3 regions of the Paenarthrobacter sp. JL.01a genome follow, and region 3 is predicted to be linked to each of the others. Evidence: riboswitches for the same ligand, from Rfam matches in the RefSeq annotation. Region 3 holds a riboswitch; each other region holds the start of a gene.

What was found. Region 3 has a riboswitch for S-adenosylmethionine ahead of N5P29_RS13410 (aminotransferase class V-fold PLP-dependent enzyme). Riboswitches for the same ligand answer to the same signal wherever they lie in the genome.
Region 1: another riboswitch for S-adenosylmethionine. It lies ahead of N5P29_RS18365 (DUF1737 domain-containing protein); the one in region 3 lies ahead of N5P29_RS13410 (aminotransferase class V-fold PLP-dependent enzyme).
Region 2: another riboswitch for S-adenosylmethionine. It lies ahead of N5P29_RS05420 (hypothetical protein); the one in region 3 lies ahead of N5P29_RS13410 (aminotransferase class V-fold PLP-dependent enzyme).

The regions. Positions count from the first base shown of each region.
Region 1 is NZ_CP104877.1:3,872,735-3,877,695, reverse strand. Features, by position in the region: gene N5P29_RS18385 (glutamate--cysteine ligase 2) at 1-1,019, shown strand, start outside; gene N5P29_RS18380 (hypothetical protein) at 1,016-1,615, opposite strand; gene N5P29_RS18375 (O-succinylhomoserine sulfhydrylase) at 1,626-2,834, opposite strand; gene N5P29_RS18370 (rhodanese-like domain-containing protein) at 2,837-3,247, opposite strand; gene N5P29_RS18365 (DUF1737 domain-containing protein) at 3,244-3,504, opposite strand; SAM riboswitch class IV at 3,518-3,631, opposite strand; gene N5P29_RS18360 (NtaA/DmoA family FMN-dependent monooxygenase) at 3,807-4,961, shown strand, end outside.
Region 2 is NZ_CP104877.1:1,105,562-1,110,522, forward strand. Features, by position in the region: gene N5P29_RS05410 (VIT1/CCC1 transporter family protein) at 1-397, opposite strand, end outside; gene N5P29_RS05415 (hypothetical protein) at 662-853, shown strand; gene N5P29_RS05420 (hypothetical protein) at 850-1,182, opposite strand; SAM riboswitch class IV at 1,199-1,318, opposite strand; gene N5P29_RS05425 (sodium:solute symporter family protein) at 1,440-2,975, opposite strand; gene N5P29_RS05430 (helix-turn-helix domain-containing protein) at 3,255-3,830, shown strand; gene N5P29_RS05435 (APC family permease) at 3,835-4,961, opposite strand, start outside.
Region 3 is NZ_CP104877.1:2,846,488-2,851,448, forward strand. Features, by position in the region: gene aroA (3-phosphoshikimate 1-carboxyvinyltransferase) at 1-409, shown strand, start outside; gene N5P29_RS13400 (ribosome small subunit-dependent GTPase A) at 412-1,527, shown strand; gene hisN (histidinol-phosphatase) at 1,582-2,406, shown strand; SAM riboswitch class IV at 2,578-2,691, shown strand; gene N5P29_RS13410 (aminotransferase class V-fold PLP-dependent enzyme) at 2,724-4,127, shown strand; gene N5P29_RS13415 (class I SAM-dependent methyltransferase) at 4,229-4,961, shown strand, end outside.

The DNA of each region.
Region 1 (4,961 bases), 1.0 Mb from region 3:
CCGAGATCCTCCAGCAGATCCGCCGGGGCCGTGCAATGGCAGACCAAGCAGCCCGGCAGCACGGCGCAAGGGTTGCTGCGATCGCAACCTCTCCGCTGGCCTCGAACACCCACACCACCCCGGACCCGCGCTACGCCGCGATGCTGGACAACTTTGGAATCATCGCCACCGAGCAGCTGACCTGCGGGTTCCATGTGCACACCTCGGTTGAGTCACCCGAAGAAGGCGTGGTGGTGCTGGACCATATCCGGGACAAACTGGCCGTCCTCACCGCGCTCTCCGCCAATTCACCCTACTGGCGCGGACTGCCCACCGGCTTTGACAGTTACCGAACGCAAGCATGGAACCGGTGGCCAACGTCGGGACCGTCCTCCCTCTTCGGCTCGCTGACGGCCTACCGACGCGTCGTGCAGCGGCTGCTTGATACCGGGGTCATCCTGGATGAGGGCATGATCTACTTCGACGCCAGGATCTCCAAAAATCACCCAACGGTGGAAGTACGGGTGGCCGATGTCTGCCTCCGCGCGGAGGACGCGGCCCTCATCGCGGTGCTGGTGCGGGCACTGGTGGAGACGGCTTCTTTGGAAATGCTCGACGGCGTGGATCCCACCCCTGTGCCGACCGCACTGCTGCGGATGGCGGGGTGGCGGGCCAGTAATTCAGGGTTGCGCGGAGATCTCCTGGACTTCGGGGATTTCCGCCCCCAACCGGCTGAGGACGTGGTCTGGGCGCTGGTGGATTACCTGAGCCCTGTCCTGGATGACCAGGGCGAACTGACGCTCGTCAAAGCTGGTGTCACGGAGATCCTTGAGCGCGGCAACGGGGCCTTCGAGCAACGCGACGCGGCGGCGCGGTACAGCCAGAGGCGCCGCGACGGAGGCAACCCGCCCGGAAGTCCGCCCGACGATGAAACGCTCGCTGCCGTCGTCGCGCATGCTGCGAAGGTGACTGTGCGTGGCAGCGCGCCGACCGGGCCCAAGGACCCCTCACCCATGATGACCAGGGTGCGGCGGCCCTAGTCTGGTTGTTCAGCGTTGGCCGGGGGTTCAGCCCAGGCCACCAGGTACGCGCCCACGGCCCCTTCGGTGAGATAGAAGACGAAGGGCGGAATGTCTTTGGCCGTTGCAAGGACCGCTCCGGAAACAGTGGCCACCCCGGCTGCCGTGATGCCCACCCATCGTTTGGCGGGGGACTTCAGGAGGCTGCCTCCCAGTGCCGCCAGACCCGCCACGTGCAGCCAGGAGTAACCGAGGAACGGCGCGTTGGACCCCCGGAATGAAGCGAAGCGCTCAAGGTCCGACGCGCGGCGGCTCAGGCTGTAGATGAAAAGCGGAGCTCCTGCGAGCAATGCCGCAGCAGCCGTGGAAGCCCACGTTTTGGAGGCGCCGGGACGTTGCGCGCCGGCAAAGGCCGCGATGCCGAGCGGCACCGCGGCTGTTCCCGCAGCGGCCAAATGATGCCCGATGATCCAGCCCCGTTCACCATGGACGAGCAGCCGCAAACGCTCGGCCGGATCCAGCGTGGTGTACACGCGTGGCACCGGCGAAATCCCGGCCAGCCAAACGACCGAACCCGCAACGATGACAGCCCCCGCCCGGCGGTATGGATGCCTCATGCCAGCAAGGTTAGACCTGTTTGAGGGCCTTCTCCAGATCCAGGATGAGGTCGTCCACATCCTCGAGACCCACAGACAAACGGACCACGCCGTCGGACAATCCGATGGCCGCACGCCCCTCCGGACCCATGGCCCGGTGCGTGGTGGTGGCCGGGTGGGTGATGAGGGACTTGGAGTCGCCCAGGTTGTTGGAAATGTCGATGACGCCCAGGCCATCGAGCAGCGCGAAAGCAGCTTCCTTGGCGCTGCGCCCATCCGAGGGGGAGAGCTCGAACGTCAGCACGGTGCCGCCGGCCTTCATCTGCTTGGTGGCGAGCTCGTACTGCGGGTGCGACTTCAGCAGCGGGTATTTGACCCAGCTGATGGCCGGCTGCTGTTCGAGCCATTCGGCGATCTTCAGGGCCGACGCCGAGCTGTGGTTCACGCGCAGCCCGATGGTCTCAAGGCCCTTGGTGAGCACCCAGGCATTGAAGGAGGACAGCGAGGGGCCGGTGTGGCGCATGAGCTGCTTGACCGGGCCGTCGATGTATTCCTTGGTGCCCAGGATGGCACCACCCATGACGCGTCCCTGGCCATCGATGTGCTTGGTTCCCGAGTAGACAATCACGTCGGCGCCAAGGTCACCGCAACGCTGCAGCAGGGGAGTGGCAAAGACATTGTCGACGACGACGGTCGCCCCGGCGGCATGCGCCAGTTCGCTGACGGCCGCGATGTCGACGATCTCCTGCATCGGGTTGGACGGCGATTCGAAGAAGACGGCGGTGGTCGGCTCGGAGAGGGCCTCGCGCCACTGCTCCAGGTCCGGTCCGTCGACAAAGACGGTCTCCACGCCCCAGCGCGGCAGGATTTCGTTAAGGATCACGAAGCACGAACCAAAGAGGGAACGGGCGGCAACCACGCGGTCTCCGGCAGCCAGCAGGGCACCCAAGGCGGTGAACACAGCGGACATGCCGGACGCCGTCGCAAAGCACGCCTCGGTTCCTTCAAGCAGACGGAGCCGCTCCTGGAAGGTGGCCACGCTCGGGTTGCCGTAGCGGGAGTAGACGAAGCGTTCGTCCTCGCCGGTGAAAGCGCGTTCGGCGGCGGCAGCGGATTCGTACACGAAGCCGGAGTTGAGGAAAACGGGCTCGGCCGTTTCCTGGAAGTTGGTACGGTCAAGTCCACCGCGGACGGCCTGGGTGTCAGGGCTCCAGCCGGCGGCGTCAGGATTGAATGTCACTTTTAGTCGTTCCCCAAGTTGGTAGGCAGGCCGCGGTTCTTCCAGCCGTTTACAGTGCGTTCGCCGTAACGGTCCGGCTCACCCTCAAAGCCTTCCAGCACGTTGTAGGCGGTGAATCCGGCCTGCGTGGCGGCGATGGCGGCGGCGATTGAGCGCTGGCCCGACCGGCAGAGGAACACCAGCTCCACGCCGTCGGCTTCGGGAGCCTGCTGCTGCAGCTCCTCGATGAAACGGGAGTTCGGGATGCCACCGGCGAGGTTCCACTGGATGAACAGGGGATCGTTCTCGGTGGCCTTGGTGTCGGGGATGCCGATATGGGCCCATTCGCCCTCAGTGCGGACATCCACCAGGATGGCGCCTTGTTCAAGTTTGGCCCACGCGTCGTGCGGGGTCAGGTCACCTGCGTAGCTCATGCGTGGCCCTCGAATGATTCTTCGTAGTTTTCCAACTCGTCCACGGCGCTTGCTACTGCGGCGTCGGAACTGGCGACGGCGGCAGGCAGGATCACGGCCTGGGCGACGATCACGTCGGTGCCGTTGAAGGTTGCTGCGGGATTGCCGTGCAGGACGTAGCCCTCGGCCAGGGCATTGCTGATGCGTTCGCAGAATTCACGGGTGTCGGGACCGGTGATCAGGCGATACGCGAGTTTTTCTTCAGTGGGTTCAGGCATTCGTGGTGCTCCTCAGTCACGCTTGCAGTTCGAAGTGTCGAATAAGCCGAGTAGTCACCTGAGGCACCCCGCCGCGGGAGAGGGTTGCCGACCAGCAAGTCAGGGCTTAACGCTGGTGCTCATTACTCAAGAAGAACGTAACATCCAAGGCGCCTTCGCCGCATTCGGGGAGAGCGCCGCCGTCGTCATGTTGCGTAATCGGTCCCTGGGCGGGCCGCTGAAGACAGGCCCCAAATGTGACCTCCCGGGAGCATAATTGACGCAGTACGACCCCCTGTAACTTCGTGTGAAATCAGGTCGCGGTGAGCGGACAGAGCAGTTCTACACTCAAGCCCATGCTTCATTTTGGATGGTTCGTGGGCCACGGATTCGGGGTCCAAGGTTGGGGGACTCCCGGCTACAGCCTGGGCTATGACTGGAAGAAGCCCGCCCTCTACCAGGAGGCTGTCCGGGCCTTTGAGCGGTCCGGGCTGGACCTGTTCATCATCGAGGATTCCCTGACCGTCCCCGACACCTATGGTGGCACAGCCGAGGTTTCCCTGGCCCATGCCTCCTTTGCGCCCAAGCACGATCCCCTGGCGCTTGTCCCGTATCTGCTTTCCGCCACCGAACACCTCGGAATTGTGCCGACCGTCAGCGCCTCTTTCTACCCTCCCTTCACGGCGGCCCGGCTGCTGGCAACGTTGCAGCACTTCTCAGAGGGGCAGCTCGGGTGGAACGTGGTCACTTCGGGCAGCGACCTCGCAGCACAGAACTACGGCCTGGACCAGCAGATCGAACACGACCTCCGGTATGAGAAGGCGGAGGAATTCGTCGACGTCGTCAGGCGGCTTTGGCGGAGTTGGGAACCTGGCGCCGTGCTTGAGGATGTGGACGCCGGGAGGTTCGCCGACCACACCAAGGTCCACCCCATCAACCATCAAGGCGAGTTCTTCAAAGTCCGGGGTCCGTTGAACACAGCCCCTTTGCCCGAGGAACCTGTCCTGGTTCAGGCTGGGGCTTCGCCGCGAGGCAAGGCGTTCGCCGGCGGCCACGCGGATGTTGCCATTGCGTTGGCCCGCGGGGTTGAGGGTATGAAGTCATACCGCGATTCCATCCGCGCCGAGGCCGCGAAGGCCGGCAGGAACCCCGACGATGTGAAGGTACTTTTCGTGCTGAAGCCCACCGTGGTGGGCTCCACCGCGGAGGCAGAGGAACTGCGGGCCCAGCGTCGGGAGCTGACGCAGCGCGACATCGACAGCCAGCTCAACTCCATCTCCTACCTTTCCGTGATCGACTTCAAGCAGTTCGACCTGGATCAGCCCCTCCCCGAGCTCACCACCAACAGCAACCAAGGCACGCTGGAGCATTTCGCCAAGGCTGCCCCTCCCGGGTCCACGTTGCGCGAGATCCTCCAGGCACGTAGCGGCGGTGCGGGGGACTCGATCATCGGCACGGTCGGTGAAATCGCCGACTAC
Region 2 (4,961 bases), 1.7 Mb from region 3:
GCGTCGCCGCGGGCTCGGTGCCGTACGGGGAGCGGCCCTCTGCACGCTGTGCCAGGGCAAGGACGAACACGGATCCAAAGTTCCGGGCCAGGAAACCCAGGAACTGGCTGCGGGCCGACGCCGCTTTGGGCATCCCGGCCTGGTCTCCGAGGAGTTTGAGCCAGTGGGCCTCATGCCGGCCCTCGGCCTCGGCCAGGGCCAGCAGGATCTGGCGTTCTTCGCCGTCACGCCGCTGGGCAAGTTCGCGGTAAACGGCGGCTTCCGCCCGCTCATCGGCCAGGTATTGCCGCCAGCGCCGGATGTCCGACGCCGACGGTGTGGCGGTGCCTTGGGTTTCCGGTGATTCGGGGGTGGGGTCCGGAGCGGGGCTCGACGAACTCTGGGATTCCTGGTGCATCTGCACTTTATCTCCTGTGCTTGGTGGGGTAGTTGCGGCCCCATTGCACGCCCCACACTACCGCTTATCGGCGGGGATTTTTGGCCGGTATTCCTTAGTTGGAATGTTCGGTGCACCGTAATTCGGGGCGTTGCGCGATCCCTTTTCCGGGCCTTGACCCATGCTTGCCCTGGTGCTCAGATGGAAGGACAGGGGCGGGTTTTTTATCAACGCGCAATTGGCCACCGGGCTCCTGCAGGCAGCCCACGGGACGGAGGTAGCAGCATGAACACCACCGAATCACATTCCAACTATCCGGAACGAACAACCATCGAGTCGGACCCGGCTTACGACTACGCCGAAGACCAGGAAGTAGACGAGCCGTGGGTGGAGGAAGTGGACGCCCCCGAGGACGACGAGCGGGTGGTTCCGATTGACGAGACCGAGGACTTCCGCGAGGAGGACGAGGAGATTTAGGCGGTTTCCCGGCTGAGAATGAAGGTACATGGCCGGCCCTCCCGCTGGCCTGCCGCGGCTACGGTGACCGTCAGCGTTCCCGAAGCCCCACACCACGTGGAGGGCCGGACCGCCCGCGCCAGCGCCTCGGCGATCTGCGCCGTTTGTGTACACAGGAAACAGAGGGTCCGGTTCCGGGTCGGTATGGTCACCGTGCCAAGGTAAAGGTCGACGGCGGGGATCACCTTGACGGTTGCGGTTGCGGCGGGGGCGCTGCGGGCGTGGCTCAGTTCGCCGTGGATCGGCTCGTTGTGGCTCGGCTGGCTGTGGCTCGGCTCGTGATACGGCACGGGGCTGCTCCTGTGGAGAGTGCTCTTGCCCGCTCGGTTGTCTCAGGTCCGGGTCGGGCCGCTTCCTCATCCGAACCACCCGTGAACATGGGGTTGGTGCATGGCCAGTCGGAGCTTGGCGCCACATCTCTTGAAGCTGGGACAACCCTACCGCACCTCCCCCCGTTGTGAGGCCCGCCCTGCGCTCTTTGGGGCGGGAACGCAAAACGGCGGCGCTGCCCCGCGAAGGGGCGGCACCGCCGTCGGATATTGCCTGCTTAGCTGTTGCTGCCTACCGGGTGTACTTCCGGCGACAGTTCCTCCGGGATGGCTCCGGCGACGCGCTTGTCCCAGGCCTCGCGGACAGCTGCGTCCGTGGGCGGGGTCAGCAGGGAGACCACGACGTAGACCACCAGCGAGGCGCCAAGGCCCCAGTAGATGGGCTCGTTCGCGTAGACGCCGTCTTCGCTGGGGATGACGCCAACTGCGTACATGATGAGCAATGCCAAGGTCAGCACGGAACCGACCGCCATGGACCACGCAGCTGCGATACCGGTGCCGCGCTTCCACACCAGGCCACCGAGGATGGCAACCAGGAGGCCGCCGACCAGAATGTCGTAGGCGATGGTCAGGGCGACCACAACATCCTGCGCGGCCATGGAAATCAGCACTGCCAGCACGCCGAGGCCCAGGACCCAGTAGCGGTTTGCCTTGACGTCGTGCTCGGGGTTCTCGGTGTCATCGGTGTTGATGGTCTTGCCGAACCAGCTGGCGACGAAAGGCACGACGTCGGCGCGAGCCACCGTTGCGGCGGCGATCAGGGCGCCGGAGGCGGTGGACATCATGGCCGCGACAGCTGCTGCCATGACCAGGCCACCGATGCCGACGGGCAGGATATGGGTAGCGACCTCTGCGTAGACGACGTCCTTGCCGAGGTTGGCTACGTCGATGTTGGGCAGTGCAACGCGGGCTGCCAGACCGATCAATGCGCCGGCGATGCCGTAGAGGATGCAGTAGACGCCTGCGGTGGCGCCGCCCCAGCGGGCAACTTTCGCGGTCTTGGCAGTGAAGACGCGCTGCCAGATGTCCTGGCCGATCAGGAGGCCCAGTGTGTAAACGACGAAGTACGTGATGATCGTTTGGGTACCGATGCCATCGATCTGGAAGAAGCTGTCCTCCAGGCGTGAACGGATGCCGTCCATTCCACCGGCAGCGTTCAAGGCGAACGGAAGCATAAGGAAGAAGATGCCGACGGTCTTGATGAGGAACTGCACCTGGTCGGCCAGGGTGATGGACCACATGCCACCGATGGTGGAGTAGACCAGCACGATGGCGCCGCCGACGGCGATTGCCAGCCAGCGTTCCCAGCCGAAGAGCACCACGAAGATGGTGGCGTAGGCGCCGGTGGAGGTGGCGCACAACATGAGGGTGTAGGCGAGCATCACGATGCCGGAGGTCTGCGTGGCTTTGCTGCCGTAGCGCAGGCTCAGCATTTGGGAGACCGTGTAGATCTTCAACCGCTGGATGGTGCCGGCGAACAGGAGGCTAAGGAGCAGGACGCCGGAGCCGATGGCGACCACGAGCCACATGCCGGAGATGCCGAACTTGTAACCGAGGCCCACGCCGCCAACGGTGGATGCGCCACCGAGGACAACCGCGGCCATGGTGCCGGTGTAAAGGAAGGGGCCCAGGCGGCGGCCGGCCACCAGGAAGTCGCTGTTGTTCTTGGTGCGGGACTTGCCCCACCAGCCGAACGCCAGCATGGCGAGCAGGTACACCACCACGATTGCGATGTTAATAGCCGAAGATTCCATGAACGGTCCTTGGAGCTGATGCACGGAGGTTGGGGTTTTCGACGATACTCCTGCAGGGCGTCGAAGTCTCCGTGCTGACGGTTGGAGATTGTGTTTGAAGCTGGGGAACGTGTTGTGTGCCTCACAGACAACACTTGTTGCCTATGAGGATATGTTGTGATCGGAGTAACAGTCAAGATCCTTTGAACATGGTTACGTCCGCAGTGGCCTTGTTTACGTGCCTCCCGGCTACTATTGCTCCAATGACAGGGCCACATGACAGGCCTGAAAGGTTCGTGAATGAAGGCTCTACCCGTTGAACCGAGCAATGTTCCCGTTGCCATCGGTTCCAGAATCCGCGCAGCCCGGCAAGCACAACGCCTCACCATTGAGCAGGTGGCTGACGCGACCGGTCTGACCAAGGGCTTCCTGAGTCGCGTGGAGCGCGACCTGACATCTCCGTCGGTGGCTTCCTTGGTGACTCTGTGCCAAGTGCTCTCGGTCTCCGTTGGCGACCTTTTCGCCGCGCCGGAGACCCATCTGACACGTCGCGACGACGGCCCCAGGATTTCCTTGGGTGGCCAAGGCATTGTGGAGCGGTTGTTGACTGCCCGCTCGGAGCGGCGCCTGCAGATCCTGCAGGCCACCATCGAGCCCCGGGGCCGGGGTGAGAACGAGCTTTACGCAGTGGACTGCGATGTTGACGTGCTCCACGTGGTCAAGGGCCGCATCAAGCTGATCCTGACCAACGAGGAGTACGAGCTCGAAGAGGGGGACACCCTCTCCTTCCCCGGCCGCGAGCCCCACACCTGGATCAACCCCACGGATGAGACCGTGGAAGTGCTCTGGGTGCTGGTGCCGGCAGCGAGCCGGTAGTCCCTTAGCCCACGTGGACCCAGGGGCGGCGGGTGATATCCGGCTCGGCTTCCCGGAGTACCTCACGGGTCACCGGGGCAATCTCACCTTCGCCGAAGAACAGGAACCTGCTCAGGTTGGAGATGGGGTTGCCCTCGGTCCAGCGGAAGTAGATGTGCGGCATGAAGCCGGTGACGTCGCGGATGTGCAGGAGCACCGCGGCCAGCGTGTTGGGCACATTGTTGCTGTGGACTTCCAGGATCTTGAATCCGTGCCGTTCCTTGCCCACTACCTGGAGCTCCTGTTCGAAGTCGGAGCTGTCGTCCACGATGATCTCGATGAAGACGGCGTCGCAGTCCACCGGGAGGTGGTTGGCCTGCTGGGCATGCTGCAGCTTCTCCCTGTACCTGTCGGCGCTGAAGCGCTTGGGTTCGTGGGCGATGATCCGGACAGGGCCGTCGGAGTTGTTGGCCGTGAATTCCAAGGCCTTGTGGTCCATCTTGATGTGCGTGGCCCGCAGTTCGAAGGCGCGTCGCATGCGGGAGACGAAACTGACCACCAGGATCGCCAGGATGAAGAGTGCGGCAATCTTCAGGCCGTCGGGCCGCTCGATGGAGTTGACCACGGTGGTGTAGATGAATACCAGCGAGATGATGCCGAAGCCGATGACCTGCCCGCGCTGCTTCTTTCGGCGTGCGGAGAGTGTCACTGCAATGGAGGCTGAGGTGATCAGGACCAGTACGCCAGTGGCATAGGCGCCGCCCTGGGCGTTGACGTCGGCCTGGAAAATGATGGTGACAATGAATGCGATCACCGTGAAAACGAGGACCAGCGGGCGAAGAGCCCGTGACCAGGCGGGCGCCATGCCGTAGCGGGGCAGGTACCTTGGGACAAGGTTCAGCAACCCGGCCATGGCGGAGGCGCCTGCGAACCAGAGGATCGCAATGGTGCTGATGTCGTAGATGGTCCCGAAGCCATCGCCGAGGAATTTGTGGGCAAGGTAGGCCAAAGCGCGGCCATCGGCCTTACCGCCGGGCTCGAATTCCGCGGCCGGAATCAGCATGACCGTGGTGAAGCTGGAGGTGATGAGGAACGAGCTCATGATGATCGCGGCGGTGGTCAGGAGCTTGTGGGCGCCCTTGATGCGGCCGG
Region 3 (4,961 bases):
CGGCGGAGCATCCATCCAGGGCGCCGACTTCGACGAAACCAGCGAACTTGCACCCACGGTCGCCGCCTTGTGCGCCTTGGCCGAAAGCCCCTCGCGGTTGACCGGCATTGCCCACCTGCGCGGCCACGAAACCGACCGCCTCGCCGCGCTGGTCACCGAGATCAACCGGCTTGGCGGAGACGCCGAGGAGACTGCCGATGGCTTGGTAATCCGCCCTGCGGCCCTTCATGGCGGGGTGGTGCACAGCTACGCCGACCACCGGATGGCAACCGCCGGCGCCATCCTGGGACTCGCCGTCGAAGGCGTTGAGGTGGAGGACATCGCCACCACGTCCAAAACCATGCCCGAGTTCCCCGATATGTGGACGCGGATGCTCGAATCCGCCACCGCGGATGGGGACAACAACTGACCATGGGACGCGACGCACGTTCCTGGGATGAATCCGATGTCCGGATCCGGCCGAACAAAAAGGGCACCAGGCCAAGGACAAAGGACCGCCCCAGCCACGACGACGCTGTCATCGGCCGCATCATCACCGTTGACCGCGGACGCTACCGGGCGATCGTGGATGAAGACACTCCCGACGAGCGCGTCGTCATCGCCGCCCGCGCCCGCGAGCTTCGCCGCAACCCTGTTGTTCCCGGCGACTTTGTGGCATTGGTGGGCGACGTCTCCGGTTCGCCCGACACGTTGGCACGCCTGGTCAGGGTGGAAGAACGCAGGACGCTGCTTCGCCGCAGCGCGGACGACACAGATCCGATTGAACGCGTAGTGGTAGCCAACGCCGACCAGCTCGTGGTGGTGGTTGCAGCCGCCAACCCGGAGCCGCGCACGGGATTCATCGACCGAGCCCTCGTGGCGGCCTATGACGCCGGCATTGAGCCCTTGCTGTTGATCACCAAGGCCGACGTCAAGGATCCCACGGAGTTGCTGGCGAACTACCTCAGCCTCGATTTTCCCGTGATCATCAGCCGTACTGCCGATTCCGAGGCCAGCGGCATCGACGCCCGCTCCGATGACGGCCTCTCAGCCCGTTTGGAACGGGATGCCGTGTCCCAACTCCGCTCTTACCTGGGCGGGAAAGTGACGGTCATGCTTGGCCACTCCGGCGTGGGAAAGTCCACGATGGTCAACGCCCTGACCGGAGCTGAACGTGCCACCGGCGGCGTGAACGCAGTGACCGGCCGGGGCCGGCACACTTCGTCATCGGCCCTGGCCCTCAAGTTGGCCGATGCGCCCTCCGGGAGCTGGATCATTGACACCCCCGGCATCCGCTCCTTCGGCCTGGCCCACGTGGATCCTGATCGGATACTGCACTCCTTCCCGGATCTCGAGCCTGGCACCGAGACCTGTGACCGCGGCTGCAAGCATGACGCGACCGCCGTGAACTGCGGATTGGATGCTTGGGTCAACGACGGCCATGCCGGGCCTTCCGGTGTAGCGCGTCTGGCATCCCTGCGACGCCTCCTGGGCGCGGACCCTCGCCTGGAGGCCAAGGAAGCCAAAGAGCTGGGCACGGTTAACTGAGGGATATGCCTTAACGTCCCCACTGCTGCGGGCGTTTCAGGATAGTTTGGTGGCATGACCCAACCCGCTTCCACCTACAACGACGACCTGCGCCTTGCCCACGTCCTCGCCGATTCCGTCGACGCCCAGACCATGGATCGCTTCAAGGCCCTGGACCTGCAGATCGAAACCAAGCCCGACCTCACACCTGTCACCGATGCGGACAAGGCCGCTGAGGAAGCCATCCGCGGTCAGTTGTCGCGCTCGCGTCCCCGTGATGCGGTCCTTGGCGAAGAATTCGGCAGCAGCGGTCACGGCTCGCGACGTTGGATCATCGACCCCATAGACGGCACGAAGAACTTTGTCCGGGGTGTTCCCGTGTGGGCAACGCTGATTGCGCTGGTGGACGAAGGCGAACCCGTTGTAGGCGTGGTCAGCGCTCCCGCCTTGGGCAAGCGGTGGTGGGCAGCCAAGGACATGGGCGCCTACATGGGCCGGTCCCTGGCATCGGCAACGCGCCTGAAGGTGTCCAACGTTTCCCGCCTGGCCGACGCCTCCATGTCCTACTCCAGCCTCTCCGGCTGGAAGGAACGTGGAAACCTGGACGAGTTCCTGGGCCTCACCGAGGACCTCTGGCGCACCCGCGCCTACGGTGACTTTTGGTCCTATTGCATGGTGGCCGAAGGAGCTGTGGACATCGCCTGCGAGCCCGAACTGAATCTCTATGACATGGCCGCTCTTGTTCCCATCGTCACCGAGGCCGGGGGGCGCTTTACCTCCCTGGAAGGCGAAGACGGCCCGTTCGGCGGCAACGCCCTGGCCACGAATTCGATCCTCCACTCGGAGGTCCTGAAGCGCCTGAACCCCGGATTGGACGATCTCCTCCAGCCCCCGGCCTGAGTCCGGGCCACCTCCGGTTCATCGAATTTTCGACGGCGGCTGCCCCCCATTTGCGAGCAGCCGCCGCTTTTTATTCGCAAGAACGGGCAATTTTCAACCCGCGTAACAATCGGCTTAACAAAACTCTCCGGCTTTGGACCCTTTCACGGACGTGCCTTAGCCTTTTTTACAGGTCACGAGTGCCAGCGCTAAACCCCGGTTAGCTGGCCGGCAACCCTCCATTCGCGGTGGGGTGCCCCGGGTGACGACCCGGCCGGTCCGGAACGGATGCGGCAAGCGCGGATCCCCCTGAGGGGGTCCCTCTTGAGTGAGGTCCCATGAGCACTGTCACGTTCAACTCAAACATCGTTCCTTCCTTCATCGAAGACTCCCCCACAGCTGCCGCGGCCCGTCCGCTCGCTGCCGTCACGGGCGCGGAACTGCAGGCCCCGCTGATTCAGGGTGGCCACGTCCGCTATGCGAACCTCGACTATGGTGCATCGGCCCCAGCGTTGACGATCGTTTCCGCCTACCTCAACGAGGTCCTGCCTTACTACGCCAGCGTCCACCGCGGGGCGGGATTCGCCTCACAGATCAGCACCTCGGTGTATGAAAATTCGCGGAACATTGTCCGTGAGTTTGTTGGTGGACGTGCCGACGACTCCGTCATTTTCACCCGGAACACCACCGACTCGCTGAACCTGTTGGCCGGCTGCCTTCCCCAGGAGGACGGCCAGTTCGCTGGCGAGGTCCTGTACTTGGACATTGAGCATCACGCGAACCTGCTGCCTTGGCAGGGAGTCCCGCACCGCAGCGTCGTTGCGGAGTCCACCCTGGCCGGCACAGTAGCCAAAATCGAAGCTGAACTGGCCCAGGGCGGCGTCAGCCTGCTCGCAGTAACGGGCGCCTCGAACGTCACCGGTGAGATCCTGCCCATCGCCCAGCTGGCGTCCTTGGCGCACCAGTACGGGGCGAGGATCGTCGTGGATGCCGCCCAACTTGCTCCGCACCGCCGCGTCAACATCGCAGAAGCGGATGTCGACTACATCGTGTTCTCCGGCCACAAGCTCTACGCGCCGTTCGGTGCAGGAGTCGTTGTTGGTCGCCCGGACTGGCTCGACGCCGGCGTCCCGCACCTGGCAGGTGGCGGCGCTGTCCGTGAGGCCCGTCTGGATTCGGTCAGCTGGGCCACGGGTCCGGCCAGGCACGAAGGCGGCTCCCCCAATGTCCTCGGAGCGGCGACCCTCGCCCGAGCGACCCAGGTCCTCGCGACCCTGGACGAGGACGCCTGGCACGCTCACGAAGCCGGCATCCGCAGCTACCTGGTCGAGGGCCTTGAGGCCATCGACGGCGTAACGGTCCACCGGATCTTCAGCGATTCGGAGGACACCATCGGTGTGGTCAACTTCTCCGTTGAAGGATTCGACGCCGGGCTGGTCGCCGCCTATCTGGCCGCCGAGCACGGTGTGGGCCTCCGGGATGGCCGTTTCTGTGCCCACCCATTGCTCAAGCGACTGGGGCTGCCATCGGGTTCCCTGCGGGCAAGCTTCGGCGTCGGCTCCCGGTTGGAGGACGCCACCAGGCTGCTTGCGGGCATCCAGGAACTCAAGTGCAACGGTTTGGGCTGGGACTACGTGGTGGACGAAGGCCGCTGGGTACCTGCCAACGACCACCGCACCTACCCCGAGTGGGCGCCCAACACCCCGGGAACCGCGGGCGCAGCTCCCTGCACTGTCGACTAAAGAGCGCAGCGTCGGCCAACGGCGCAGCTGAGCAAGCGTAAATGCCGGACCGAGGGTAAATTCGTAGGGTATCTTTTGGCTACCCCGTGAAGGAGTTCTGCGTGTCCCTGCGTACACCGGATGGCGCTCCCGGCATACCCGGGCCCGCCGGCCCCCGTGGACCCAAGCTCCATGCCTCGCGCCGGCACGAGCTTGGCCGGAGCTTCCAGGACGGCGGAGAGCACTATGACCGTGTGCGGCCCGGCTATCCGCTGGACTCCGTGGAATGGCTCGTACCCGGGGGTTCAAAGACAGCGGCAGATCTCGGCGCCGGTACGGGTAAGTTCAGTGCCCTTTTGGCCGAACGCGGACTTGAGGTTGCCGCCGTCGATCCTTCCACCGACATGTTGGAGCAACTGCGAAAGGCCTATCCCGGTATTCGCGCAACGGAGGGAACGGCCGAGGCAACAGGGCTGGCGGACTCAGCATTCGACGTCGTCAGCGTTGCCCAGGCCTGGCACTGGTGCGAGCCGCTTAAGGCGAGCACGGAAATTGCACGAATCCTCCGCCCCCACGGCGTATTGGGCCTGATCTGGAACCAGCTGGATACTTCCATTCCATGGGTCCACCGGCTCTCCCGCATCATGCACGCCGGAGATGTCCATAAGCCGGGATTCCGGCCAGTTATCGGTCCGGAATTCCAAAGGTTGGAGCGCCACCTCACTGAGTGGGAGGATCCGCTGACGCCTGAGGACATCATGGAGCTGACCAAGTCGCGCAGTTACTACCTTCGCGCCAACGAAGCCACCCGCGCCAAAGTCATGGGCAACCTGCAGTGGTACCTTTACGAACACC